DNA from 4 places in the Brucella anthropi ATCC 49188 genome. Region 3 is predicted to be linked to each of the others. Evidence: predicted binding sites of a transcription regulator. Region 3 holds the regulator's gene; each other region holds the start of a gene.

Region 1 (7,259 bases), 1.3 Mb from region 3:
ATATCGCCCCCCTTTGCGCCTATCTGCAGACAACCCGCAACGATCTTCTGCCTCCGGCCCTAAAACTTGCCCCCCAGATCGGTGACAAACTTGACCTGCTTCGCGCAAGCGGATCGCTTTACGCACAGATGTCAGGCTCAGGTGCAACCTGTTATGCGATCTACGAAGATATGGCCGCCACAGAGCGGGCAGCAGCACTTCTCTTGGCCGAACGACCCGACTGGTTCGTCGTCGCAACCCAAACGGCTCCCTCCCAAAAGTAGTTTCTGAACGGCCTCCCAACCGAAAGTCTGAAAAATCGCCCTATTGTTCACTCTCATTGGACAATATATTGGGACAGACTGTTCGCTCTTTTTGAACAAAATGCCTTTTACAACAGTTTCGTGAATACTGATATATAATATAACTTATTGATTATATTTAGTTATTTCTCATAAATTATCAACATTCCATAAAATTGGCTGCACGAATGTGTGATTAAGAAAACATTTTCGTGACTGGAACTTTTACCCACTGTCACCCATTTCAGCTGCATCGGAACGACGAACAAAACGCCGCTCGACTTTCCAAGGAGATAGGAAAATGAAAAAGATTGTTCTTGCTGCCGCTGCCCTCGCTCTTAGCGCCGGTGCTGCCTTTGCTGAAAACCCACGCGTTGGCGAACCTGCCGATCTCTATGCAAACGACCGCACCCCGGTTGCTTCCCAGAAGGTCGACTACACCGCTCCCGCTTCGATCAGCCAGTCCTCATTCCAGGACGGTTCGGCTCATCGCTTCGGTGACGCATCGCCTTCGAGCTACCAGAACTAAGTTTTCCGAAAACTTAGGCGCAGGGCGTCGTCAAAAGCCTCCCAGCGGATGACGCCCCGATGAATTCCCAAGCTGGATATTCCTCCCAATCATTCAGCTTCCCCAGTTATCTCCCCGATGGATGGCATGGTGCCACCCGGGAGCCCCGGAAAGGCTTCTATGCCATCCGAAGGGGCGATTTTAAGGATTACGAAAATGAAAAAGTTTGCTCTTGCTGCTGTTGCCGTTGCCCTTAGCGCCGGTGCCGCTTTCGCTGAAAACCCGCATGTCGGCGAACCTGCCGATCTCTATGAAAACGACCGTACGCCGGTTGCAACGCAGAGCCAGAAGCTCGACTACACGGCTCCTGCCTCGATCAAGGCTCCGGTCTATCAGGACGGTTCGGCTCATCGCTTTGGCGATGCTTCGCCTTCCTCTTACCAGAACTAATCCGGCCAGAACTAATCCGGTCAGAACTAATCCGGTCAGCATGTCTGATGAAAAAGGCGAAGCTTCCAGCTTCGCCTTTTTGTTTTGTTCAGTCTTCGTCGGGCGGCAGAATGGGGTGTTTGAGACGGACCGGCCGCAAGTGCTGTGGAAGCAGATCAAACGCCACGCCGTCGAGCAACAGCGGCTTCAAAAGATCCAACCGAACCAGAAGCCCGGCATCGAGCGTCGCCTTGTGGCCGAAGATTTTACGGACCGTGCCCAAGCCGCTATCTTCCGGCAGTGAAAAGCGCGCGGTACCCCCATCACTATCCATGTGGCGGCGGAGGACTTCCTCCCATCCTTCCTGCGGAATAGCGCCCGGTTTCAGCAACAGTACCCACGGCGTGCGGATTTCTGCGAGCGCCGCCTCAATATCCATTTCGGCATAAAAGCTACAGCCGGCACCGAGCGCGACGAGAGCGGTTTCGTCCGATGACCCCCGGTCGATGACCGTAACACGGCGCAGCAACCCCTCCACAACAGCCGGCACCAAAGCCGAAAGCGTGTGGGCCAGCGCTCTTTCTGAATTCAGGGTTTCGATGACGACGGACAACATGCGCGCTTCATATATCAAGAACGCGTGAACGGAAAGCTGCTGCACATATGTTCTTGCTTTGTTCTAAATCTTGCGATAGGAATAGATTCATCAGAACAGAGTCGCATGGCAGCACGGCACGCGCAACAGAACAGTTATCAGCCCTGAAGGGGTATCCTGTTCCCGGTTTGCTTTCGTCGTGGCTGCACAACGCCAGATGTTTCCATTCAGGGAGACGAAAATGGAAGTGATCCAGCAGGCAGATATCATCAAGCAGGCCGACATGGCTGCCTTCGGTAGTGGACGCGCGGATCACGCCAATGCGATGATCGGTGAGGCAGGCCTGCGCATCGACCATGCTCGCAGGCGCGGACGCGGCGCGGGCATCAACCCGACCGGACGCTTCGAGCCGACGACGCGGCATGATTTCGATGACGGCTGGACCACGCTTGAGGAACTGCCGCCGTTCAAGACCGACGTGCAGATCGAAAAGCCGCGCACGATCATCACCCGCAATGATTCACCCGACATCAATTTCGACCGCTCGATCAATCCCTATCGCGGTTGCGAGCACGGTTGCATCTATTGCTTTGCCCGTCCGACCCATAGTTACATGGGGCTTTCTGCCGGTCTCGATTTCGAATCCCGCCTGTTCGCGAAGCCGGATGCAGCGCGCCTTCTGGAGCGCGAGCTCGCCAAGCCCAATTATCAGCCGAGGACCATCGCCATCGGCACCAATACAGATCCCTATCAGCCGGTCGAGAAGAAATGGCGCATCATGCGCGAAATTCTCGAAGTGCTGGAGGCTGCCAATCATCCGGTCGGCATCGTGACGAAATCCGCCCTGGTGGTGCGTGACATCGATATTCTAAGCCGCATGGCCGAGAAGGGGCTGGCCAAGGTCGCCTTGTCAGTCACGACGCTCGATGCTCATCTGTCTCGCACGATGGAGCCGCGCGCCTCGACGCCGACACTGCGGCTTCAGGCCATCCGTAAGCTTGCCGATGCGGGTATTCCAGCGTCCGTCATGATGGGGCCGGTCATTCCGGGTATCAACGATCACGAGATCGAGCGCATTCTGGATGCAGCCTATGCGCAGGGCGCGCGCGAGGCGGGTTATGTTCTGCTGCGCCTGCCGCTCGAAGTAGCCCCTTTGTTCAAGGACTGGCTGTTGCGCAATTACCCGGATCGCTATCGTCATGTCATGTCGCTGGTGCGCTCCATGCGCGACGGCAAGGATTACGATGCCGAATGGGGCAAGCGCATGCGCGGCACAGGTCCCTATGCATGGCAGATCGGACGTCGTTTCGAGATCACCGCACGCAAGCTCGGTTTCAATGCGCGCCGCCTTCAGTTGCGCACCGATCTGTTCGAACCGGTCGAAAAGGGAGGCAAACAGCTTTCACTGTTTTAGGCGAGGCACACAAAGGGGCTCCAAAAGGCGAACTTCACCTTGGGCTGGTGCCGCTTTTCAAACTGCATATCCTATCAGTCGTCAGTTCAATTCCCGTCTGATCTCTTTTCGGACGGAGGGGCTACCTGCTTTCACGCCACCATCCTCGAGCAGGGCCCTTGCGGAGAATCGGAAGCAATGCGAGCATCGCCGCCAAATGAAACGCTCGGCTTCTGATTCTCCGCTTCTCTTTGATATCCCACTCGCGCCTGACTTTTCTGAAGAGAAAAGATTGCTTGCGCGCGGACTGAAACACATCGTCGGCATAGATGAAGCGGGACGTGGACCTTTGGCCGGTCCTGTCGTGGCTGCTGCCGTGGTGCTCGATATCGACAACCTTCCAAACGGTCTGGACGATTCCAAGCGTCTCACGGCTGTAAAGCGCGAAGCGCTCTACGAAACCATTCTGGAAAAAGCCATCACCGTTTCGGTGGCAAGCCTCAGCGCGCGCAGCATCGATGCAAGCGATATCAGGAAAGCCGCGCTTGAAGCCATGCGTCGCGCTTCTGTCGGCCTGACCTTGCAGCCATGCCATGCGCTGATTGACGGACGCGATGTTCCGCCCGGACTTCCCTGCCCTGGCTCGGCTCTGGTCAAAGGCGATCAGCGTTCCGTCTCCATCGCCGCTGCGTCTATCGTCGCCAAGGTAACGCGCGACCGTATGATGATCCGTGCCGGAGCGGCGCATCCACCTTACGGACTGGAAATCCATGCGGGCTACGCGACTGTGAAACATCGTGCCGCCATCGAAACGACTGGCCCCGTTCCCGGTATCCACCGCTATACTTTCGCGCCCATCAAAGGCCGTTACAGCGTTTAAACAGTTGCAAGCTTGGCCGCGAAGCCGAAAAGCAGCGCTGCAAAGCCCCAGCGTTGGACTGACTGTATGGCAGGATAACGTTTGAACAGGCTTCCGAGCGACGAACCTGTGAAGGCGTAGATTGTGTCGAACGACAATCCCACGATCGTCATCACAGTCCCCAGCAACGCGAACTGGAGCGTAATGCTGCCATTTTCGGGATGAACGAACTGCGGCAGCAGGACCGAACAGAAAAGCAACGCTTTCGGGTTGAGCAGATTGGTGAGGAGACCCTTGCGAGCCGAAGCCAGATAGGACCGGCGTTCGCGCACGCCGCCAGCTGCATCCACTGTCGGCAAGGGGTGGCGCAGAATGCCGATGGCAATCCAGACCAAATAGCAGGCACCGATGATCCGGACGAACTGAAACGCGACAGGAAAAGCATGAAGAAGTGCAGCCAGACCAAGTGCGGCAAGGGCGACGTGACAAGCGCGCGCGATTGCAAGCCCTGCTGCCGCTGCAAGCGCATGTGTCCTGCCCTGTGCCGCACCAGTCTGGAGGAGCAGAAGCATATCCGGTCCCGGAATAAGAAATGCAGCAGCTAGTGCACCTGCATATAACCACATCTCGCTCATCGATATCGTCCACCAGAGCATTTCCAGCAAAAGCGCGAAGCAGTTTTGCGTAGGCTAATGCGAAAAAAGAGAGTGCCGGCCGGTCCGCTATGCGAAGCAGCTGCATGGTCGAAACTATGCGGAGATGGATGCGCATGTCCTTGCGATTTGTGGCGCAATGTTACGGCTTTGTGGTACATTCTGCCAACATAACAACTATGATTGTCGGATTATGCCAACACTGAAACTGGACGCTATCGACCGCAAAATACTGACCGCACTCCAGGACGATGCGCGGCTCTCCAATGTGCAATTGGCGGAGAAAATTGGTCTGTCGCCCTCTCCGTGCCTGCGGCGCGTCAAGATGCTCGAAAAGGCAGGCGTCATTCAAGGCTATCATGCAGCGCTGGATCGAAACGCGGTCGGGCTTGGATTGACTGTTTTCGTGGGCATCCGGGTAGAGCGCCATCACGAGGAAACCGCGACGGCGTTTCGCACCTCCGTGCAGAATCTGCCGGAGGTCTTTTCATGCCATCTCGTGTCGGGAGAATCCGACTTTCTGCTGCAGGTGGTGGTGCCTGATCTCGCAGCCTATGAGCGCTTTCTAACCGGCACGCTGCTGCGACTTCCCGGCGTGATCGACATTCGGAGCAACTTCGCCATCCAGACGGTCAAGTCACAGGGAGAGCTGCCGCTCGCCCATCTCACGGGCCTCAAGGACTGACCTCACCTCGCACCATCGAAGCACCATCATGCCGGATATTGTCAATGCAGTTCTTGTCGGCTCTCAGGGCGTTCTTCTGGGTCGTCGCAGTCCGGATCGCCGCGCCTATCCAAACCGTTGGAGCTTTCCGGGCGGTCATGTTGAAGCAGGAGAGAGTTTTGAACGCGCACTCCAACGGGAAATCCAAGAGGAGCTCGGACTAACGCTTCACTCGTTTTCGTTCCTCACCACTATAGAGATCGCAAGTCCGGCAGCGTCATTCCACCTCTTTACCGTCACCGCCTGGGGCGGCCGCCCTGCCATTCGCGACCAGGAACATACGGAACTGCGGTGATTCATGCCAGAGGAAGCCTGCGCACTGGATGACCTTGCTTTGGAGGAATATCGACCGTTGTTTCATAAATTGAGTGGCATGGCAGCCAGCCGCTGATCGGACTGGATCGAAATCGATTTCTCAACCCGGAAAACAAAAACGCCGCCCTTTCGAGGCGGCGTTTTCTAGAAAACTGTATAAGCCGGGATTAGTTCAGGTTCGACTTGACCTGCGACAGAGCATCCTTGAACAGGTTGCCTGCGACCTTCGTGTCGACCTTGTCGGCAACGATCTTGCCAGCTGCAGCAACTGCCAAATCGACCGCCGAAGCGCGAACTGCGTTGATGGCATCGACTTCAGCCGTTGCGATCTTCTGTTCGGCAAGCTTGTTGCGGCGCGCAACATATTCTTCCGTCGCGCGCTTGGCGTCTTCGAGAAGTGCCTTGGCTTCACGCTCGGCGGAAGCAACGATGTCGCCTGCTTCCTTTTCGGCTTCCTTGCGCTTGCGATGATATTCGGCCAGCAGCTGCTGGGCCTCTTCACGAAGCGTGCGGGCTTCTTCCAGTTCGTTCTTGATGCGGTCAGCGCGCTCATCGAGCGAACGACCGACCATACCCGGAACCTTCAGGTAAGCCAGGATTGCCAGAAAGATAATGAGGCCAATCAGTGCCCAAAATGTAGCGTCCATTGTCCTCTCCTCAGGCGTTCGAAGCCTTGACGGCTGCTGTTACCGAAGCCTTGTCGGCCTTGGTGCCCAGAAGCTGTTCGACGATCTCTGCCGTGGTTTCCTCGGCAATGTTGCCGACGTCGTTCATGGCCTTCGCCTTGATCGCGGCGATACGTTCTTCAGCTTCCTTGAGCTTGCGTTCAAGTGCTGCTTCGGCCGTAGCGCGTTCTGCGTCGGCTTCGCCCTTGCCCTTTTCACGAGCAGCTTCGGCGATCGAAGCAGCCTTGGTGCGGGCCTGGGTCAGTTCCTGCTCGTAAGCAGCAATAGCATTGTCGGCATCCTGCTTGAGGCGGGCTGCCTGCTCGAGATCCTGAGCGATACGGTCGCGACGGGTTTCGATCACGCCGCCGATGCGCGGCAGAACCACGCGCGACATGAACAGATAGAAAAGCCCGAAGGTGATCGCGAGCCAAAGGATCTGCGATGCGTAATGGGTGGAATCAAACGGCGGGAATACGCCGCTGCCGTGTCCGGCATCGTTGGCGACCCCGGTTTCGGTGTGCACAGCATCGGCTGCGCCGTGCTCGCCAGCAGCAGGTGCCGGTTGCGATTCGGTGGCGGTTTGGGCAAACGCCGTGGACACGAACATCCAGATTTCCCCTTTAATCCAGCACGATCTGATCCAGATGGAGAGGGATCATGCCTTACTCAGACGTCATATGCAAAGGCCAGCCGCGCTGCATTTCAAGATACAGATCGCGGCCAGCCAGTTCCTTGCAACCGTTGATTAGACGGCGAAGAGGAGCAGAAGCGCGATGAGCAGCGAGAAGATGCCCAGAGCTTCCGTAACGGCGAAACCGAACACCAGACGGCCGA
Region 2 (7,259 bases), 720 kb from region 3:
CGGCCGATATGCCGGATGTGGTGAAGATCAATGCGATTGAAGAACCTTGGATTCGCGCGACCATCATGACACCGGATGATTATCTCGGCGCGATCATGAAGCTCTGCCAGGAGCGCCGTGGTCTGCAGATTGATCTGACCTATGTCGGCCCGCGCGCCATGATCACCTATGATCTGCCGCTCAACGAAGTGGTGTTCGATTTCTACGACCGTCTGAAGTCGATCTCGAAGGGCTATGCTTCGTTCGACTACAATCTTTCGGATTACCGTGAGGGCGATCTGGTCAAGATGTCGATCCTCGTGAACGAGGAGCCGGTCGACGCGCTTTCGATGCTGGTGCACCGCTCGGCGGCGGAAAAGCGTGGCCGCGCGCTGTGCGAAAAGCTGAAGGAACTGATCCCGCAGCACATGTTCAAGATCCCGATCCAGGCGGCCATCGGCGGTCGTATCGTGGCGCGTGAGACGATCTCGGCACTGCGCAAGGACGTGACGGCCAAGTGCTACGGCGGCGACGTGACGCGCAAGCGCAAACTTCTGGAAAAGCAGAAGGAAGGCAAGAAGCGCATGCGCCAGTTCGGCAAGGTCGAAATCCCGCAGGAGGCCTTCATACAGGCGCTCAAGATGGGCGATGATTGATCTCAAGTTGTTTTAGGGGCGCTTCGGCGCCCCTTTTTATTTCTGTTGTTTCTTGAATATTTTATAAGGAATTATGCATGTTCGGACTATTGAAAGCGTTGATTGAGTTTTGTCATTCGATACTGAAAATTTTTGTGGAGCGATCGGAAAGAGCAGCTCATAGCATTGAGAAAGAGGAAGAAAGTCGCCGTAGCAAAGAGCAAGAAGCGTTGCAGTGGCTGAACCATCATTTGCCAGCATTGGAAAATGCGGCGCGAGATGCATATTCTTTCATTCTGCAAAAGTCGTCTGAACAGGTTCCGGTAGACTATTCGGGAGCGGCTTATCCATTTGTTGAAAAGTTGAACACTTTCCCATCAGATGACCGGAACGCTATTAAGGTACGTTTTCAACTGCTTCGTGGGAAGGACTCCAAGAGAGCTTGGGCGAAGTGTAAATCTTATGTTGATTTATGGGAAAAATGCATGGGGCAGTTTCCTGGTAATGTGCCGGATTTTCCATATGATATCGAGAAATTCTATAAGGTTTGTTGTGTTTTCAAAACAGTGACGGGAACTAAGTAATACGGATGTGCTGAACATGTCTCCATCGATCTCCATTACCTACTGCACCCAATGCAACTGGCTGCTGCGTGCTGCGTGGATGGCGCAGGAACTGTTACAGACTTTCGGGCAGGACTTAGGCGAAGTGGCGCTGCGTCCGGGGACCGGCGGGGTTTTTGAAATCCGTGTTCATATGCCGGACGGCAGTGAAGAACTCATCTGGGAGCGCAAGCGTGACGGCGGATTTCCGGAAGCCAAGGTGTTAAAGCAGCGCGTGCGCGATCTGGTCTGGCCGGAACGCGATCTCGGTCATTCGGACCGGCCAGCCAATACTTGATGCTATCGGCCCTTTCGACAGGCTGAGAATGAGGGTCGAGTTGTGCGTTTCCTCGTCCTTCGAGACGGCGCTTCGCGCCTCCTCAGGATGAGGGAAATAACAGCGTCGCTATTCTGAGCCGAAGAAATTAGTCCTCATCCACCACGCGCAGGCGCATTTGAGTGGGAGTGTTTTCCGTCTGTCTCGTTTGCGGGCGGGATGCCTCCTCTGCGGGTGCAGGGCCAAATTCCAGCGCTTCGATCTTCGCGCCGCGCCGGGTGACCTTGTTGGACGACACCAGAATATCGTCAATATCCTTGTTGGCCTGCACAAAGTGCGTTTGCAGCTTCCGCACGCGCTCGTCCAAACGGCCCACATCTTCCATCAAGCGGATCACCTCGCCCTGAATCACATGCGCCTGCTCGCGCATGCGGGCATCCTTCAGGATCGCCTGAATGACCTGAATCGACAGCATCAGCAGCGACGGCGAGACAATGACGACCCGCGCCCGATGCGCACGCTGGATCAGGGCCTCGAAGTGCTCGTGAATATCGGCGAAGATGGACTCCGACGGCACGAACAGAAAAGCCGTATCCTGTGTTTCGCCGGGGATCAGATACTTGTCCGAGACATCCTTGATATGCACTTCCATGTCGCGGCGGAACTGGGCGACTGCTGCCTTGCGCGCCTCCGGCTGTTCCGTTTCGCGCATCGAATTCCAGGCTTCGAGCGGGAATTTTGCGTCGATCACGAGCGAGGGCGCATTGTTCGGCATCCGTACAAGGCAGTCGGGGCGGGTGCTGTTGGAAAGCGTTGCCTGAAACTCGTAGGCCCCCTGTGGCAGGCCATCGGCAATGATCGCTTCCATGCGCGACTGGCCGAAAGCGCCGCGCGTCTGCTTGTTGGCGAGGATCGCCTGCAATTGCACCACCTGTCCGGCGAGCGACTGGATATTGTTCTGCGCCGTGTCGATGACGGCGAGACGCTCCTGCAATTTGGCGAGATTTTCATGCGTCGAGCGGGTCTGTTCGGTCATGGTCTGGCCGATGCGATGCGTCATGCCGTCGAGCCTTTCGCGGATCGACTGGTTGAGTTCCGCCTGCCGTGAGCCGAATACCTCGGCCATGGTCTGCATCCGGCCCTGCATCTCGGCCTGTGCCTTCAGGATTTCCGCCATGCGATATTCCGCATCGCGGGCACGGTCTTCGGCCTGTGCTTCCGCAACCGCACGAAGCCGGGCGGAACGTGTCGCCGCGATCAGAAAAATGGCAAGACACAGCACCAGCACGACGATACCCGCCAGCAGGATACTCCCCAGCGTGAAGGATGTGGCACCGAGCTGCAGAATCGGCTCATTCAGGAGATTCTGGTTTTCCATGAAGAGAGCTTAGCTGATTCGTATCGTCTTGATGAGATCAAAACGAGAACATTTTGCAAAGTGTAATTGACGATTCTCGCGTGAGCCATTACGTGAAAGCCCATGTCTGTAAAACCGCTTGTCATCCTTCCCGATCCCGTCCTGCGCCAGGTTTCCAAGCCTGTGGAGCGCTTTGACGACCAGCTGCGCAAATTTGCCGGCGACATGTTCGACACCATGTATGATGCGCCGGGCATTGGCCTCGCCGCCATTCAGGTAGGCGAACCGATCCGCATGCTCGTCATCGACCTTGCCAAGGAAGATGAACCGAAAGCGCCGCATGTCTTCATCAATCCCGAGATTGTCGGCGTGACGGATGAAGTCAGCACCTATGAGGAAGGCTGTCTTTCGATCCCGGATTATTATGCCGAAGTGGAACGGCCAGCCGCCATCAAGGTCAATTACTTCGATGCAGATGGCAAACAGCATCTGATCGAAGCCGACGGGCTGATGGCTACCTGCCTGCAGCATGAGATCGATCATCTGAACGGCGTGCTCTTCATCGATCATATTTCCAAGCTGAAGCGCGATATGGTCATCAAGAAGTTCAAGAAGCTCGCCAGCCAGCGCGCGCCCGGGAAAGTGCTTTAATGCGTGTCGTTTTCATGGGGACGCCGGAATTTTCCGTGCCGATCCTCACCGCCATCATCGGTCACGGTTATGAGGTTGTTGCGGCCTATACGCAGCCGCCGCGCCCGGCGGGCCGTCGCGGGCTGGAGCTGACCAAGTCACCGGTGCATGAAAAGGCCGAACAGTTCGGCATTCCGGTGTTCACGCCGAAGAGCCTCAAGGGTGCGGAAGAGCAGGACGTTTTCGCAAGCCTCGAAGCCGATGTTGCGATTGTCGTGGCTTATGGCCTGCTGCTGCCGCAAGCCATTCTGGATGCACCGCGCCTCGGTTGCTATAACGGCCATGCCTCGCTGCTGCCGCGCTGGCGCGGCGCGGCTCCGATCCAGCGTGCCATCATGGCAGGCGATAGCGAAACCGGCATGATGATCATGAAGATGGATGCCGGGCTCGATACCGGTCCCGTTGCCATGGCCGAAAAGGTTGCGATCACGCCGGACATGACGGCAGGCGAACTGCATGACCGTCTGAGTATGATCGGCGCCGACCTGATGATCCGTGCGCTGGGCGCGCTTGAGCGTGAAAGCCTTGCCTTGCAGCCGCAGGCGGAAGAAGGCGTCACCTATGCCGCCAAGATCGACAAGGCCGAGGCGCGCATCGACTGGTCGAAGCCGGCACAGGACGTGCACAATACCATTCGCGGTCTGTCGCCCTTTCCGGGGGCATGGTGCGAGATGGAAATCAATGGCGCTGTCGAACGTGTGAAGCTTCAGCGCTCGGCGCTGGGTGAGGGGTCCGGTGAACCGGGCACGGTGCTGGACGATCGCCTGACGGTTGCCTGCGGGGAAGGGGCCGTGCGGCTCGTTACGTTGCAGCGTTCCGGCGGCAAGCCATTGCCCGCGCAAGAATTTCTGCGTGGCGCACAGGTTTCGAAGGTTCTGTAAGCGGTGCCGCGCTACAAGCTCACTGTCGAATATGACGGCACGCCCTATGTTGGCTGGCAGCGGCAGGAAAACGGCCATGCGGTACAGAATGCCATCGAACTGGCATTCAAGAAGTTCTGCGGCGAAGATTTGACGCTGAGTGCGGCTGGCCGCACCGATGCAGGCGTGCATGCAACCGCGCAGGTCGTGCATGTCGATCTCACCAAGGATTGGGGTGCAGGCAAGGTGCGCGATGCGGTCAATGCGCACCTCGTCATGGCGGATGAGCGCGTCAGCATCTTGAATGTCGAGAGGACGACGGACACATTCGATGCGCGTTTTTCAGCGCGTGCCCGGCATTATCTCTATCGTATCCATAATCGCCGTGCGCCTCTGGCGGTTGATTATCAGCGCGCATGGTGGGTGCAGAAGCGACTTGATGCTGAAGCGATGCACGAAGCAGCAAAGCGGCTCCTGGGCGAGCACGACTTCACGACGTTTCGCGCCACGCAATGCCAGGCCAAGAGCCCGGTCAAGACGCTCGACCGGCTCGATGTCATCCGCAACGGCGATTACGTGGAAATGCGCGTTTCTGCGCGGTCCTTCCTGCACAATCAGGTCAGGTCCTTCGCAGGCAGCCTGATGGAAGTGGGTGTTGGCCGCTGGACGGCGGATGATCTGCAAGCGGCTTTGGAAGCCAAAGATCGCAAGGCCTGCGGGCAGGTTGCCCCGCCCTATGGGCTTTATCTGATTGGTGTGGACTACGCCTTTCCGTACTGAGACCCGAAGCGCGCTCTAGGGAATCAAGAGCAAACTTCCGGATGATTTTCCCGTCTCCAGCGCACGATGGGCCTGTGCTGCCTCGCTCAGCGGATAGGTTGCCCCAATCGTTCCAGTCAGTCCCTTTTCCATGATGTCGAAAAGCTTGGAGGCGGAGTTTCGGTAGTTATCCAGATCGTTGATGTAAGCGATCACGCTTGGCCGGACGAAAGAAAGATCTGCTTGATTGCCGAGTGCATCAATGACGGTCTGGGAGATTTTTCCACCGGCCTGACCGATGCTCGCCAGAGTTCCAAACGGGCGCACGCATTGTGCCGTTTTGGCCAGAGTTTCACCGCCGATCCCGTCATAGGCGACGTGAACGCCCTGTCCATCCGTGAGACGCCGGGTGGCTGTGACGAAATCGCAATCGCGTCCAACGAGCACATGATCGGCGCCATTTTTGCGCGCCATTTCGGCTTTGTCTTCCGAGCTGACGGTTCCGATCACTGTTGCTCCAAGAGCCTTGCCCCAGCGAGTCAGCAAAGTGCCCAGTCCGCCTGCGGCTGCATGCACCAGCATGATTGTATCCGAGCCAACGGGAAATGTATCGGTCAGAAGCATGTGGGTGGTAAGACCGCGCAGCATGGTCGCTGCTGCCGACTGCGAGGAAATTGTGCCGGGCAGTAGCAGCGCCCTTTGGGCCGGTAGAAGCCGGGTTGAAGCATATGCCCCCACTGGCAGGCCCGCATAGGCAACCCTGTCGCCTGGCTTGAGGTCGGTTACATCCGATCCGACAGCTTCCACCACGCCTGCACCTTCGACGCCGAGCACTGCCGGAAAGGACGGCAGCGGATAGAGGCCGGTCCGATGATATATGTCGACAAAGTTCACGCCGATTGCCTCGTGGCGAAGACGTATCTCGCCCGCACCGGGGCTTCGGGGTGTCTGCGGGACTGTCTGAAGCAGCCCTGCTTCACCTGTTTCGTTCAGAATGATCTCGTAGTCCATCAGTCAGCCTCCGTTGCAATCCGTGGCAGTATCGTGGATAGAGAAACGGGAAAAAATTGCCGATTTTATCGCAGCGTATGGGAAAAATTTCACAATGGTGAATTGGGAAAGCGTGCGTTACTTTGTGGCTTTGGCCGATACGGGGACTCTGTCCGGTGCCGCCCGATTGCTCAATGTAGAACATGCGACGATTGCGCGACGTGTGGCAGCTCTGGAATCCGAAACCGGTTTGAAACTGGTTGATCGTCGGGGGCGACGTTTTCTGCTGACGGAAGACGGCGAGCGGATTGCGGCGATTGCCCGCAAGATGCAGGACGAGGCACAAGCCATCAGCCGTTTCGGCGCAGTTCGGGATACGGGCATAAGCGCTACCATCACGCTCACCGCGCCGCCGTCCTATGCGGTTGCAAGACTGGCGAAGCCGCTCGCTGCCGTGTCAGAACAATATCCGGGTATCCATATGCGTGTGATGGGAGAAGCACGCTTCAGTTCACTGAACCGTCGGGAGGCGGATATAGCTATTCGCCTGACGCGCCCGACAACCGGCGATCTCACCATTCGCAGGCTGGGCGAGGAAGCTTTCCGCCCTTATGCGAGCCGGGATTATCTGGCGCGAACTCCTCCTGAAGAATGGCAGTTCATTGCTTATGATGAAAGTCTGGAAGACGCTCCGCAGCAGGCCCATTTGCTTGCTTTGGCTGGTGCCCGGCCAATCGCCCTGCGCGCCAATACGCTGGAGATGCAGCTCGCTCTTGTAAGCGAGAATGCGGGCATAGCCATGTTGCCTGATTTCATGGCTGAGACGCAGGAGCAGCTGGTGCCAGCGCTGCCGGATCATGCCCCCCTCACACGCGAGGTGTGGATGGTCGTTCATTCCGATATGAAGACGGTTCCGGCTCTCCGTGCCGTCATGGCCGAGATCGCCAGCGCCCTCAATCATCCCGTGCCGATATAATGGCTTTCGCTTTAATAGGCGTGCGGATCAAAGCCGATCCCGAGCAGTTGCTGCAGCAGGACGGTCAGGAACAGTGAGCCAAAGACGATGCAGGCGAAGAACGGTGCCGCATAGGCATGTGGGCGCTGCAGCGC
Region 3 (7,259 bases):
AGCGCTGCTTTCTGCTGCCTTCCAGGCCGATCAGGGTTTTGACAACGACGCCCTGACCATGGGCAATATCGGCTATCTCTGGTATCAGGTTGACGGTGTAACTCCGGCACGCGACCGTACGCTCGACGAAGTCAAGGACAAGGTTGCAGCGGCATGGAAGGGCGAAGAAGCAGTCAAGCGCCTCAACCAGCGCGTAGACGAGTTGCAGAAACGCCTCGACGGCGGCGCGACACTCGACGCAATCGCTACAGAGCAGGGCGTCGAAAAGCAGACAAAGCGTGGTATTGTCCGCACGACCAACGATGCCGATATCGGAACCGCAGCGGCGGCGCAGATCTTCCGGGGAGCGAATGGTTTCACCGGTAGCGCTGCTGCACCTTCGGACGATGCCCAGATTCTGTTCAAGGTTGTTGAAGTGACCGAACCTGCCGGAGCTGGCCCGGAAGCTATTCCGGAACAGCAGCAGAAATATCTGGCGACATCGCTCTCGGATGATGTTCTCGAACAGCTCGTCGGCGAATTGCAGAAGCAGTATCCTGTTAAGATAAACCAGACCGTCATCAACAACGCTCTGGCGTTTTAAGGACGGTGGGCATCCAAAATGGCTGATCTAAAACCCTATATCGCGAAAGCTGCATCAGGCGAACCGCTTTCGCTTGAGGATTCCCGAGCCGCCTTCGATATCATGATGTCAGGACAGGCAACGCCGTCGCAGATCGGCGGACTGTTGATGGCGTTGCGCGTACGCGGTGAAACAGTACCGGAAATCGCCGGTGCCGTTGCCTCCATGCGCTCGCGTATGCTGGGAGTTTCCGCTCCCAACAATGCCATTGATATTGTTGGCACTGGTGGCGATCAGTCGGGTTCATACAATGTCTCCAGCTGCTCGGCGTTTGTTGTTGCTGGAGCTGGCGTTCCTGTAGCAAAACATGGCAACCGCGCCCTCTCCTCCCGCTCTGGTGCAGCCGATGCACTCGCGGCGCTCGGCATCAATATCGAGGCCGACGCGAGCATCATCGGTCGCAGCATCACAGAAGCTGGCCTCGGCTTCATGTTTGCACCGATGCACCATTCCGCCATGCGCCATGTCGGCCCCTCGCGCGTAGAACTCGGCACCCGCACCATCTTCAATCTGCTTGGCCCCCTCTCCAATCCGGCCAGTGTCAAGCGTCAGCTTGTGGGGGTATTCGCACCACAATGGCTTGTGCCGCTGGCTGAAGTGCTCAAGGAACTCGGTTCCGAAGCGGCCTGGGTTGTCTATGGCGACGGCCTCGATGAAATGACCACCGCGGGAACGACACAAGTTGCCGCCCTCGAAAACGGTCGGATTCGTACCTTTGAAATTACGCCGGAAGAAGTTGGATTGCGTCGTTGCGACCCGGCCGAACTGAAAGGTGGCGAGGCTGCGGTAAACGCCAAGGCTCTGCTGGGCGTGCTTGAAGGCGAGAAAAACGCCTATCGAGACATCGTCCTGCTCAATTCAGGCGCGGCGCTTGTGATTGCTGGCAACGCGAAGGACCTGAAAGAAGGCATCGCACTCGCGGCACAATCCATCGACAGCGGCGCAGCACTTGATGTTTTGCAGAAGGTGATTGCCGTTTCCAACGACAAAGCCGCCTGACGGAAAGGATTAAGTCATGTCCACCGACATTCTGCGCAAGATCGAGGCTTACAAGCGCGAAGAAATCGCTGCTGCAAAAGCCGAGCGTACCGTCGCTGATTTGAAGGCGCGCGCACAGGATCAGGAAGCGCCGCGTGGCTTTTTCAAAGCGCTGGAGGCAAAACGCGCCGCCGGTGAATTCGCGCTGATTGCTGAAATCAAGAAGGCAAGCCCATCGAAGGGCTTGATCCGTCCTGATTTCGATCCGCCTGCACTTGCAAAAGCCTATGAAGCTGGTGGCGCTGCATGTCTTTCAGTGCTGACTGACACACCTTCCTTTCAGGGAGCGCCGGAATTTCTGACGGCAGCTCGCAACGCTTGCAGTCTCCCGGCTCTGCGCAAGGATTTTCTGTTCGATACCTATCAGGTACACGAAGCCCGCAGCTGGGGCGCAGATTGCATTCTGATCATTCTTGCAAGCGTCGACGATGATCTTGCAAAGGCGTTGGAAGAAACCGCGTTCGAGCTTGGCATGGATGCACTCATCGAGGTGCATGACGAAGCCGAGATGGAACGCGCACTAAAGCTTTCGTCGCGTCTGCTCGGCGTCAACAATCGCAATTTGCGTACATTTGAGGTCGATCTGGCCGTTTCGGAACGGCTGTCGAAGATGGCGCCAGCCGATCGCGTTCTGGTCGGTGAAAGCGGCATATTCACACACGAAGATTGCCTGCGTCTGAAAAAGTCTGGAATCGGGACATTCCTCATCGGAGAGAGCCTCATGCGGCAGGCCGATGTTGCAGCGGCTACCCGTGAACTGCTGACTGGCAAGGCCTGACTGATGATGTCCAAACTCACCCATATCGACCAGACCGGCGCTGCCAATATGGTGGATGTTGGTGCCAAGGACGAGACTGAACGACAGGCTGTGGCCGAAGGGTCGGTCAGAATGAATCTGGAAACGCTGGCGCTCATTCTGGAAGGCAACGCCGCTAAGGGTGACGTCATTGGCGCTGCGCGTCTGGCTGGCATCATGGCGGCTAAAAAGACCGCCGATCTGATTCCCCTCTGCCATCCACTGATGTTGACCAAAGTAGCCGTCGAAATCGAGCCGGATCAGACATTGCCCGGTTTGCGCGTTCGTGCGCTGGCCAAGCTCAAGGGGCGCACCGGCGTGGAAATGGAAGCCCTCACCGCCGTTTCTGTTACATGTCTTACGATCTATGACATGGCCAAAGCCGTCGACAAACATATGGAGATCGGCGGTATCCGCGTTACCGAAAAGGGCGGCGGCAAATCAGGTGACTGGAAAGCATAAACCGCTAGACTTTGCTCTGGATCAACTCATCTGGACAGATTCTGTGGTCTAGACGGGTCAACAATTCAGTTCGAGAGGAAACGCCATGTCCCTTCTCCCGGTCGATGAAGCACTGGCCCGCATCCTGAAATCCGCAGAACCGCACGGTAAAGAGCAGGTCGCTTTGTCAGATGCAGGTGGGCGCGTGGTTGCAACACCTGTTTTGGCACATTTTCTGCAGCCGCCGTTCGACGGATCGGCCATGGACGGTTACGCCCTGATCGCGCCAGACAACATCTCTTATCCCGTCGAGTTCGACATCATCGGCGAATCGGCAGCGGGCAATCGCTTCGAAGGTGAACCGGGAATTGGTCAGGCGGTCCGGATTTTCACCGGCGCGCCACTGCCCAAAGGCACGGATACGATCGTTATTCAGGAACACACTGAGCGCTCGGATAACCGGCTAACCGTTCACGAAGGCATAGAACCGGGACGACATATACGCCGCGCAGGCCTCGATTTTTCACCCGATAACATCGTCATTCCGAGCGGGCGGGCGCTGGATGCTGCGGCCCTGTCGCTGGCAGCGGCCAGTGGCAATGCGAGAATCGACGTCTTTCAAAAGCCCAAAATAGCAATCATTGCGACCGGCGATGAGCTGGTTCCGCCGGGGGAAACACCCGGAAAAGACCAGATTGTTGCATCGAACAGCGTTGGAATCGCCGAGATAGTAAGGCGAGCCGGCGGAGCGCCACATGATAAAGGGATCATTCCGGATGATCCTGCCAAAATCGAACGGGCAATAGCAGACAGCCTGCAAAGCGGCATCGACATTCTGGTAACGATCGGTGGCGCTTCCGTCGGTGACCGGGATTTTGTGCATGGAGCACTGCAGAAACAGGGCGTCAATCTCGACTTCTGGAAGATCGCCATGCGGCCCGGCAAGCCCCTGATGTATGGGCGCATCGAAGTGAACGGCAAGATCGTGCATGTCATCGGCCTACCGGGCAATCCCGTTTCGAGCTTGGTATGCAGCCTCGTTTTTCTCCGTCCGCTCGTCGCCAAGCTTGCCGGAACGAACCTCGATGCCGATATCCGACCTGCAAAGCTGGGCACTGACCTGCCTGCGAATGACCACCGCCGCGATTATATCCGGGCCACAATCGAATCAAACCCTGACGGAACGCTGACCGCAAAGCCGTTTCCGGTCCAAGATTCGTCCATGCTTTCAGCTCTCGTCGGTTCAAAAGCGCTTCTCATCAGGGATGAAAACGCTCCTGCTGCCACTGTTGGCGATGATTGTCGCGTTCTCATGCTATAGATCGAGCGCAATTCTCGCCCTCACTAAAGCTTGAGAAAACAGACCTAAGTCATAATAAAATATATGTTATTCGAAGCAGCATCTGACATGCCGTGCCCGTGATGGTCTTGCCCTGAAATATTCCGTTCAATCTCACCCTGAGCGTTAATGGTTTTAAAACCATTGCAGAACAAGACTGGAACATATAGTGTTCGTTCTGGTTTTGTTTTTCTCGATTCTTGGCCGGGAGGGTGTCGCGCATGTTAACCCGTAAACAGCACGAGCTTCTGCTGTTCATTCATGAACGTCTAAAAGAAACGGGCATTCCCCCGTCTTTCGATGAAATGAAGGAAGCGCTCGATCTGGCTTCAAAATCGGGTATCCATCGTCTGATCACCGCCCTTGAGGAGCGTGGATTTATTCGCCGTCTGCCGAACAGGGCGCGTGCGCTTGAGGTGTTACGTCTGCCGGATTCCATCGCTCCGGGCCTCAACGCACAAAAGAAGTTCGCTCCCAGCGTTATCGAAGGCAGCTTGGGCAAAACACCTCCGCCACCGGCACGCCCCGCTCCCGTGGCTACCAATGACGACACGTCTGGAACTGTATCCGTACCGGTCATGGGGCGAATTGCTGCGGGTGTACCGATTTCAGCAATCCAGAATCAAACACACTCCCTCAGCCTTCCGCCCGAAATGATCGGTGCGGGCGAGCATTACGCGCTTGAGGTCAGAGGTGATTCAATGATCGACGCCGGCATTTTTGATGGTGACACCGTCATCATTAAACGCGGTGATTCCGCAAACCCTGGCGAAATCGTGGTGGCACTTGTCGATGACGAGGAAGCGACTTTGAAGCGCTTTCGCCGCAAGGGTGCATCCATCGCTTTGGAAGCCGCAAACCCGGCATACGAAACCAGAATATTTGGCCCGGATCGCGTTCGTGTGCAGGGCAAGCTTGTGGGCCTGATCCGCCGCTACTAGATCGTAGTGTAGCCGGCTTTGGAGATAAGCTCCGAGTTCAAACAATGGGGCGGTTCCAGTTAAGAACAGAAACGTGGAACCATTCTTTATTTAGTTGCAGCGCGTTGGTTCATCGCTAACACCTGATGAACAAACTCCGGCATTTTGAGCGGAGTGGGATTTTGGTTTGTACTCGCGCTCGGACAAGCCACGTGCTGGACGCGAATGGATGCGGTGCAAATGCCAAGGACGACTTGGCGCATCAATTGCATAGGTAATTCGGTCCTCCGGCTGCAATTCAGATGTTTGCTGGCTCATCTCGGGCTTTGCGACGTCGTAGGTGTCGCCCGATATAGCCTTGAGAGATCGATTTTTATCTGGCCTTTCTCCGAGCCTGATCTCGACGGCTCCCTTTAGCGCCAGTTCCTGTTTGCTGATACTCAGGATAGTGGAACGTCCGCACGCCGGATCTTTGCCGGAAACGGCGAGAATAACCACATCGCCGATGTTGCAGGCTATTTCCAGCATCGCGACATCTGCGGTGTAGGCTAGTGTACGACCATCACGCAGACTGATCGTGCAAAGTCCATCTTCGCATTCGAACCCGTCCCCATCAGTTCGCTTTTTGTTTTTGCCGGATGGCGGCGCGATGAACTCTTCCACCAGATAAGCGGTTTTCCAATTGTCGATTGTGAACTGTGACTGTCGGCTTCGATTGACTGCGAACTTCCCGTCTGCGAGCCGAACACCCACCAGTTTGGCATCTTCCGAGATCACGATGTCAGGAAAAGGCTCCCTGACGAAAACGGCAAACCCCAGAACGATGAAGGGCAGCGCCAGCGCCTTCAATCTGGTCGACAGAACAATAACCAGAACGAGCGCAATGGCCCAGAGAACGATAGTGAGTGCGGGCATGGCTCCAGGATTGCCATCTGGTGACCACTTTGCAACAAAGGCAGCAATGTGCCTGACTGCAAAAATACCCCAGCCCATTATCTGCAAAGGTACCCAGTCCAGTTGCAATGGCATCAGTACAAGACCAAAGACGGCAAACGGCATCACGAGAAGAGCTATTACAGGCTCAGCGAGGACATTTCCTACCAGACCAAACGGCGCTGTATTGTTGAAGTGATAAGCTGCAAAAATCCCGCTTGCCAATCCGGCGATGAGCGAAGTAGCCGCCGCCGCAGTGATCGGCTTCAGGACTTTTCCAGCGAAGCTATAGGCGGTCTTCCCACGTTCTTCCGTGCCAACCTGCCTGATCGCGTTGCGCTCGCTCCACCAGGCATAACCGGCAATCAACGCAGCCGTAGCCGAAAAAGACATTTGAAAACTCGGTCCCAGTATCTCATGCGGCGAAATTGCAATCATAGCGATGGCCGCAATCGCCAGATTGCGCATGCTGATGGCCGCTCGGTCTACCAGCAAAGCTCCGAGCATCACTGCAATCATCACATAGCTTCGTTGTGCAGCGACATCCGCACCTGACATGGCAAGATAGAAGGTACAGCTCAACAGGGAGAGAAAGGCCGCATATTTCTTCACGGGATGCCGCACACTGAAAGCCGGAAATAGCGCGAAGACAGATCGCAACGTCAGCATGATAACGCCAGCGGCAAGCGCCATATGCAAGCCCGAGATCGACAGAATATGTGCGAGCCCCGCCTTGCGCAGGTCTTCATTTGTCCGCTCGCTGATCCCTGCACGCGTACCTGCCACAAGCGCCGAAGCAACACTGCCGTCCTCGCCACCGATCACTTCCTCGATTCGTTCAGACACCCGCACGCGCAACATGGCGATCCACTGGGAGATTTCCGCAGTCAGTTCGTCTGGCTGAGAAACCGTCGCCACTTTGGGTGTTCCGAGAAAGAAACCATTGGCACCGATACCATTGAAATAGGCATGAAACGAGAAATCGTAGTTACCCGGGCGAACCGGACCCGACGGAATACGCAATCGCACGAAACCTGCCAGTCCGCCGCCAATGCTCGTTGACGCCGGTATGTCCCGCGCATTGACACGAATGCGTTTCGGTGGAAAACGGAGTTTTGGACGCTCTGTCTGGAGCACATCAAGTGTTATCCGCCAGCTGCCATTGTCCTG
Region 4 (7,259 bases), 270 kb from region 3:
TGACCGGCAGCATGCCCGGCATGGCTGCATCAACCAGAGAAACATTCGAATTCGGCTCCGCGCCAAACGAAGTGGAAGCGCCGGAGAACAGCTTCGATTCTGACGTGACCTGCGCATGGACTTCCATGCCGATGACGACTTCCCAGTCGCCGGTCGCGCCGGAGATAAAGCGTTTGGGTTCAGGTATACGCGTATCGATTAGGGACATTACTGGCTCGACAATACTGTGATTGGGCTGAAACTGATTGTTGTATTGGCTAGAGCAAAGCCCCACCGGATGCAAGCTTTTCAGCCACCATTTCCGTGATCGCAAAACGAAAAGGCCGCGCTATGCGCGGCCCCTCCGAATTCCTGCTGGAAGTGAAGATCAAGCCTCTTCGGACTTGCCTTCGTCGGCCTTCTTCTTAGGAGCGGCCTTCTTCTTGGGAGCAGCCTTCTTGGCAGGCTTTGCTTCCGAAGCTGCATCTTCGTCTTCAGCCGTCAGCTCTTCCTTCGAGACCTTCTTGTCGGTCACGCTGATGTTGGCGAGCAGATGGTCAACGACCTTTTCTTCAAAGATCGGGGCGCGAAGGTTGGCAACGGCATCCGGCGTCTTGCGCAGGAATTCGTAGATTTCCTTTTCCTGGCCCGGATAGCGACGAACCTGATCGTAAACAGCGCGCTGCAGTTCTTCTTCAGAAACTTCAACGCCAGCCTTTTCGCCGATTTCCGACAGAACCAGACCGAGGCGTACGCGACGCTCAGCGAGCTTGCGATATTCTTCGCGAGCAGCTTCTTCGGTGGTTTCTTCGTCTTCGAACGTGCGGCCAGCCTGCTGCAGGTCGAAGTTGATCTGCTGCCAGATATTGTTGAATTCAGCGTCAACAAGCTTCTGCGGCGTTGCGAACTGGTAGTCACCGTCCAGAGCGTCGAGAATCTGACGCTTTACCTTCTGGCGGGTGATCTGGCCGTACTGGCTTTCGATCTGTTCGCGAACAACCTGACGCAGACGCTCAAGCGATTCGATGCCGAGCTTCTTTGCAGTTTCATCATCGAGAACGAGTTCGTTCGGCTTGGCAACTTCCTTGACGGTAATGTCGAAGGTAGCTTCCTTGCCAGCCAGATGGGCAGCGCCGTATTCTGCCGGGAACGTCACAGTGATGACCTTCTCGTCGCCAGCCTTGACACCAACGAGCTGCTCTTCGAAGCCCGGAATGAACTGGCCCGAACCGAGAACGAGCTGCGCATCGTTGTCCGCGCCGCCTTCGAACGGCTCGCCGTCGAGCTTGCCCAGATAGTCGATCGTGACGCGATCTTCGTTTTCGGCCTTGCCCTTCTTGGTTTCGAAGGCGCGGGTCGACGAAGCGATGCGCTTGACCTGATCGTCAACTTCCTCATCGGAAATATCGACGACTTCACGGGTAACGGCGATCTTCGAGAAGTCCTTGACTTCAATTGCCGGCAGAACTTCGTAGTTCAGCGAGAAAACGAAATCGGCCTTGCCGTCGAGAACCTGTTCGGCCTCTTTTTCGTCTTCCGACATGATGACTTCAGGCTGCGTAGCCGACTTTTCGTTACGTTCAGCGAGAAGCGAACGCGACGAGTCGTTGAGGATTTCGTTGACGATTTCCGCCATGAAGGACTTGCCGTACATCTTGCGGAGGTGAGCCGCAGGCACCTTGCCCGGACGGAAGCCGTTGATCTTGGCGCGGTCACGCGCAGTTTCCAGCCGCTCTGCGAGCTTGGCTTCGAGGTCCTTGGCCGGAACCACGACTTTGATCTCGCGCTTCAGCCCTTCATTGAGCGTTTCGGTAACCTGCATGTTCAAACCTTCACTTCTTGTCATTGTCCCGCCGTCACCGGCTTGTTTGCCTTGTCGCGGGAGAGAAATTCTTTTGCCTTATGGCAGTTGGTGCGGATGGAGAGCAGCCGCACCAAACCCCACCCATTGATTTCCTTGCACAATATCCACCAGAAAGGCAGTTATGTGTCCCAGTTTGTGTCACAGTACGTATCGCAAAATTGCGGCGCAAAATCACACGTTGGCGCACCTACTACAATCAGCGCCAAAAAAACACAAGATCGGAATACTGACTGCCGAACAAACGCATCACAATAATAGAACTCGGCCATGGCATTTTTGGGACGACAGTTCGCCTTATCCAGATGGCTATGCGACATGCAGGAATCACGATACGCTCACGCTTGATTACCTCACGGGGGAGGAATTCGAGGCATGACATCTGAAGTCTGCATGATGAACCGGCTGGCTGTAGTGTTAGCCGCCGACAGCGCCACCACTGTATCAAGGTGGGTAGATGGCAAAAGAGAAGAGCGCTATTTCAAAGGCGCGAACAAAATCTTCCAGCTTTCTAATAGGCATCCCATTGGGATGATGATCTTTGATTCCGCATCAATTCTGAGTGTGCCGTGGGAGACGATCATAAAGTCCTTTCGGCAGGAAATCGGAATAAAATCGTTCAATACTGTCGAAGATTACGCGAGCGAACTGTTCAGCTACCTCAACAACAATCAACGATACTTTCCTGAACAAAAGCAGATCGAGCAGTTGGCCAGAGCTGCACAGGGTGTCTCATACGGCATCATCATATCCGCAATAAAAGACGTCGACGACGCCGACAGATCTGCGGCCATTGATAGCGCATTTTCAGAGAGGGATCGCGCACTTGCTGAAATTGGCCTCCCGAATGGCTTGAATGAGGACAATGTAGAGCAAGCGTTGGGCGATACGAGAGCAGCAGTCTCGGATGTGATGGCTGATTTTCTTCAGCATATCGAGGTGCCGGTTCCTGCGAACATCGACGGATGGTCCGATACAGCCATCAGGGAGGTTATAAAGAACCCAGATCGATATCTCAGCACAACAGGTCTCGTATTTGCTGGGTTCGGAGACCATGAGTTTTTCCCATCAATGGTCGAATACTGCCATTGCGGAATAGTGAGTGGTCGCCACATATACAAAAGGCAAGCTGCAGAAACTATCGATCATGACAAACCTGCCTGGATTTCTGGTTTCGCACAAACTTCAATGACCGATACATTCTCCTTGGGTTTGAGTGCAGACGTCTACGAATCACTGATGGTTGCAGTAAACGACACAATCAAGAGCTTTGCGGAGGACATTGCCGCGCAAAGCGGGGGCCAAATGGCCGCAATTGACGATGTGGAAGCTTTGCTTCAGTCTGCGAAGGATAAAATACGGGACGCGGTACTTGACAAAGCTCGCAAGGAGCACTCTTTGCCCCTTCGGAGCGTGCTCAGCTCCCTCCCCGTTGATGAGATGGCGGAATTGGCTGAGACATTAATCACTCTTCAATCGTTGAAGGAGAAGGTAACGAAACCCTCCGAAACGGTTGGCGGACCCGTAGATGTTGCAATTGTGACCAAGCACGAGGGACTTGTCTGGATTAAAAGGAAACATTTCTTCAATTCAGACATTAATTCTAGATATCAGCTGCGACAGGCAGCATTGAACACATGACCGGCGGAGCAAACATATGACTTCTCAACCTAATTCACTTCGGAAGGCAGTCGACAGGTCGGAACCCACTAAGGATAAACTCCCTCCCCGTCGCGTGACCGTTGATACCGAAACCATCATTTCCGAAAGTCGCCGACAATATCGGGGCGTTATCGAAGCAATTAATCGATCAAGTGACAAAGACATTGAGCGAGCACTAAAAGCAGCTTCTTATTGATCTCAACCCCGCTCCGGCGGGGTTTTTTATTGCCCCATACATGGGAGTCCCGGAGGTTCTAGGGATTTCGGGTCTTTTCAATGGCTTGCAGAAAAGTGGGACAGAAAGTCATGCGTTGTAAAAATTTTGTTTTTTCATGCGTCTGCCCCACATTTCAATGACCGGCGACCCCACTTATGCACCGCATTTCCACAACCTCAAAATGCAGATTGACTAAAATTCAAAATGAGAACATTCTAGGAACATATCCACATTGAGCGGAATATGTTCCTGAGTGCGTAGGTGCGCGGGGCGGGTTTCGCTCGTCCTGATTTTGGAGCGTAACTTGCGCCTTCCTGAAACTATCGAACGCCTATACCTCGACTTCGATGGCTTTTTCGCCAGCGTTGAACAGCAGTGCGACCGCCGCTTACGTGGTCGCCCCATCGGCGTCGTACCCTTCGAAGGCACTGACCGCACCGCCGTCATCGCCTGCTCGAAAGAGGCGAAGAACTTCGGCGTTAAAAACGTCATGCCGATCAAGGAAGCGAAGCGGCTGTGCCCTGACCTTATCCTGGTCCCGCAAAAGCCAGACCTTTACCGGCGCGCTCACAATGCCCTGCTCTGCGAGATCGAGACTGTCATCGCCATTGACACAGCCAAAAGCATCGACGAGCTAACATGCGTGCTGGATGACAGTGGCAAGCGAGATCCGGAGCTATTGGCAGCGCGCATCAAATCGGCGATCTCAAACAACATTGGACAGTTCATCACCTGCTCAATCGGATTCGCCGCAAACCGTCAGCTTGCAAAGATCGCCTGCAAGGCCGGGAAAGAAGAAACGAAACGTCGAGGATCCTACGGCAATGGGCTGGCTATTTGGTGGCCAACCATCATGCCGGACCCACTATTGCGCGTCGAACTGGAGGATATACCCGGCGTAGGATCGAATATGGCAAAGCGGCTTTATCGTAATGGCGTGTTTACAACCACCCAGCTTTACGCCTTACAACCAAAACACATGCGGAAGATCTGGAACAGCGTCAACGGCGAGCGACTTTGGTACGCCCTCCACGGTTACGACATCCAAGCGCCATCGCAGCAGCGCGGTATGTTCGGTCATGGTCGTGTTCTGCCACCAGATGCTCGCTCGATCACAGGCGCTTATGAAATATCCCGCCTTCTGCTGACCAAAGCCGCCCGTCGCCTTCGTCGTGAAAATTTCTATGCAGCGGGCCTATGGCTCTGGCTGTCAGTGCGCGACGGCTCATGGTTCGGCAAGCATTACTTGCCGGTTGTGAACGACGATCAGGCTATTCTGTCGGCGCTGCGGTTGCTCTGGCAACGCGTGCGTGAAGATCATCCGCGAGGCGTAACCATCTTTCGAGTTGGCGTGACGTTGTATGATCTGTCCCCAGCCGATGAGCGCCAGATGGACATGCTGAATAACGACGATGCCGAGCGCCAGAAGTGGGAGAAGGCAAACAATGCTGTCGATGCTATCAACTCCAAATATTCCGGCACGATAGTCAGTATGGGGGAATGGAAGCCACCAGCAGGCGGCCACGTTGGCGGCAAGATCAGTTACACACGCATCCCGTCCGCAGAAGACTTCTGGTGAGACTATGGGCAATTGGAAATCGACGATCAAGGTACGTGACCTGGACGATGAGCAGCGACTTGAACTGACCTGCAAGAAATGCGGTCGCGTGACTTACGCGACAAAGCAATTGCTTTGCGAGGGAACAGATCGTTCGCAAAAATATCTGGACGAGATCGAGGCGAAGGTCAGATGCAAGGCGCGGGGCTGTCACGGTCATATGCGCATGGCCATGGTGAGGCTACAGGAAATGAGCGGGTTCGTCGGGGGGCTAGCATGACCGGAGAATACACCTTCGCTGGACGCAGAACATAAGCGCCCTACCTTCATAGATCTAATCGACGGAGGATTGAATGTTCGGACCGAAGCAGCCAGGAGATTATCCAGACCGTGAAATTGATTGTCAGGAAGCCATTTCTCAAGGTCTCGCTGACCTTGTTGAGCAGCAGGTCGCGGCTGGCGCGACGGAAGCGGAAGCCACAGAGGCGCTTTCGGGTGCAAACGTCGTGGGGGTCCGGGAGCTTATTCAGGATGCGGTAGACGCCGGCTGGTCAGAAGAAGAAGCAGCAACAGCAATCCGCATTGTATCCGAAGGCTTACACCTCGGAGCAACCGGCAGAGATCCGGACGAATAAGCGGCACAAGTGAGACAACATCCTGACCGCTGGAAAAGAAAAGCCCGCCGCGTCGAGTGACGGGCGGGCGCACGGTCATCATATCATAGCGGATCGCTACGCATTTACTGGGGCATGGGACGCCGCTGTCCTGCCTCAAGACGCTGTAGGATCTCCATCACTAAACGGACATCACCACGCACTGTCGTTAAGGTTTCCTGAATTTCCTTGGAATTATCGGCAGCACTTTTGATCGCTTGCGTGTTTGACGCGATCTGATAGCTCATACTCTCCTGATTACTGGAGAGCTTGCGAATATCAGCTTCAATGGTTTGAAACCGCTGATCGCTTTTGCCCTTTTCCTCGCGAACCTCTGCCAGACGCTCTTTATGATAAGCCTCATGAGACAGCTTCCATTTCGAGAGATCTTCTATATCGCGGGATCTGTTGACCCAGATCGTCACTCCGCCGAGGATGAGGACCGCGATCTGCCCCAGTTGCAGCAGCGTGTTAAAATTCCACTCAAACTTTCCTTTGCTTGGTAACCGCATCGCACCTTCCCTCACCGTAGCCCCCTTGCCCAGCTGTCATAGAATTCGGCACATCGATCCGTTCGCGCATTCTGCCTGTCCAGCGCCGCTCGCTCCCTTTTAAGGATGGATCGGACTTCCGCGCCCTCGATCAACGGCGCATGCGGCTCATTCTTGCGACAGTCATCGGGATATTCAGCCGGGACAATGCGCGCCTGCGCCTTGCCCTGTTTTTCGGCAGCCTCTTGCAGCAGTCGATCACTGGCGCAGGAACTGCAAATCATCGCGATCAAGCAGACAGGCACGGCCCGCCGCTGCCAGCTTTTTCTCATAGTCCGCTATCTCCTGTTCAGATTTTTCGATCTGTGCAGCCTCAGCCGCGCGAGCGTTCCGCAACTGCACCTGGTAGGCTTCAATCACAAGCGCGTTGGCTCTGCCCTGCCGTCGCAGTTCGTCGCGTTCCGCCCGCAGCGCCGCCGCCTGAAATTCGGGAACAAGGCCTTTCTTTGCCTGGCCCTCGAACACAGCACCGACATAGGGAAGGTCTTTGAGAACCGGCACACCGTTAAAATAGATCCCAGACAGAACGATTCCGACGGCGCAGCCAGCGCCGATCTTGAGGTAGTCCAGCAGGCAAAACATCACAGGCCTGCCAAACAAAGTTCCAGCTCCCCGATACGCTGAGCGTCACCCAGCTCGCGGCGCTTTTTCAGACCCTCCACGACCTTGCCCCCGGCACGATTGAAAGCAGTCATCGCGTTGCAGGCCGCACGCCATTGCCGATCACTCATGCGGCGGGCGGCAGTCGATTTGCAGGCCGCACCAGTCCCAATATTGT

What was found. The regulator LexA, encoded in region 3, represses DNA repair genes until DNA is damaged. The targets are predictions, from matches to a motif close to TGTTCNNNNTGTGTTCNG.
Positions count from the first base shown of each region.
Region 1: OANT_RS02655 (glycosyl transferase) is a predicted target of LexA. The motif match lies at 1,883-1,900, and genes of this name have one in related genera.
Region 2: OANT_RS06935 (DNA recombination protein RmuC) is a predicted target of LexA. The motif match lies at 2,905-2,922, and genes of this name have one in related genera.
Region 4: OANT_RS11845 (Y-family DNA polymerase) is a predicted target of LexA. The motif match lies at 3,926-3,943, and genes of this name have one in related genera.

Region 1 is NC_009667.1:533,185-540,443, reverse strand. It holds gene OANT_RS02670 (4-(cytidine 5'-diphospho)-2-C-methyl-D-erythritol kinase) at 1-263, shown strand, start outside; gene OANT_RS02665 (hypothetical protein) at 583-810, shown strand; gene OANT_RS02660 (hypothetical protein) at 1,006-1,239, shown strand; gene OANT_RS02655 (glycosyl transferase) at 1,328-1,834, opposite strand; gene OANT_RS02650 (PA0069 family radical SAM protein) at 2,055-3,227, shown strand; gene rnhB (ribonuclease HII) at 3,424-4,086, shown strand; gene OANT_RS02640 (LysE family translocator) at 4,083-4,700, opposite strand; gene OANT_RS02635 (Lrp/AsnC family transcriptional regulator) at 4,912-5,403, shown strand; gene OANT_RS25255 (NUDIX domain-containing protein) at 5,432-5,737, shown strand; gene OANT_RS02630 (F0F1 ATP synthase subunit B) at 5,925-6,404, opposite strand; gene OANT_RS02625 (F0F1 ATP synthase subunit B) at 6,415-7,032, opposite strand; gene OANT_RS02620 (F0F1 ATP synthase subunit C) at 7,171-7,259, opposite strand, start outside.
Region 2 is NC_009667.1:1,420,796-1,428,054, forward strand. It holds gene lepA (translation elongation factor 4) at 1-635, shown strand, start outside; gene OANT_RS06925 (hypothetical protein) at 713-1,198, shown strand; gene OANT_RS06930 (Rdx family protein) at 1,215-1,514, shown strand; gene OANT_RS06935 (DNA recombination protein RmuC) at 1,642-2,871, opposite strand; gene def (peptide deformylase) at 2,974-3,501, shown strand; gene fmt (methionyl-tRNA formyltransferase) at 3,501-4,421, shown strand; gene truA (tRNA pseudouridine(38-40) synthase TruA) at 4,425-5,180, shown strand; gene OANT_RS06955 (quinone oxidoreductase family protein) at 5,196-6,170, opposite strand; gene OANT_RS06960 (LysR family transcriptional regulator) at 6,265-7,125, shown strand; gene OANT_RS06965 (hypothetical protein) at 7,137-7,259, opposite strand, start outside.
Region 3 is NC_009667.1:2,137,294-2,144,552, reverse strand. It holds gene OANT_RS10640 (peptidyl-prolyl cis-trans isomerase) at 1-583, shown strand, start outside; gene trpD (anthranilate phosphoribosyltransferase) at 602-1,621, shown strand; gene trpC (indole-3-glycerol phosphate synthase TrpC) at 1,638-2,438, shown strand; gene moaC (cyclic pyranopterin monophosphate synthase MoaC) at 2,442-2,918, shown strand; gene OANT_RS10620 (molybdopterin molybdotransferase MoeA) at 3,004-4,218, shown strand; gene lexA (transcriptional repressor LexA) at 4,458-5,177, shown strand; gene OANT_RS10605 (ComEC/Rec2 family competence protein) at 5,268-7,259, opposite strand, start outside.
Region 4 is NC_009667.1:2,406,957-2,414,215, forward strand. It holds gene gatB (Asp-tRNA(Asn)/Glu-tRNA(Gln) amidotransferase subunit GatB) at 1-208, opposite strand, end outside; gene tig (trigger factor) at 368-1,801, opposite strand; gene OANT_RS11840 (hypothetical protein) at 2,216-3,481, shown strand; gene OANT_RS11845 (Y-family DNA polymerase) at 4,024-5,298, shown strand; gene OANT_RS11850 (hypothetical protein) at 5,303-5,557, shown strand; gene OANT_RS11855 (hypothetical protein) at 5,631-5,912, shown strand; gene OANT_RS11860 (hypothetical protein) at 6,017-6,442, opposite strand; gene OANT_RS11865 (hypothetical protein) at 6,680-7,063, opposite strand; gene OANT_RS11870 (lysozyme) at 7,063-7,259, opposite strand, start outside.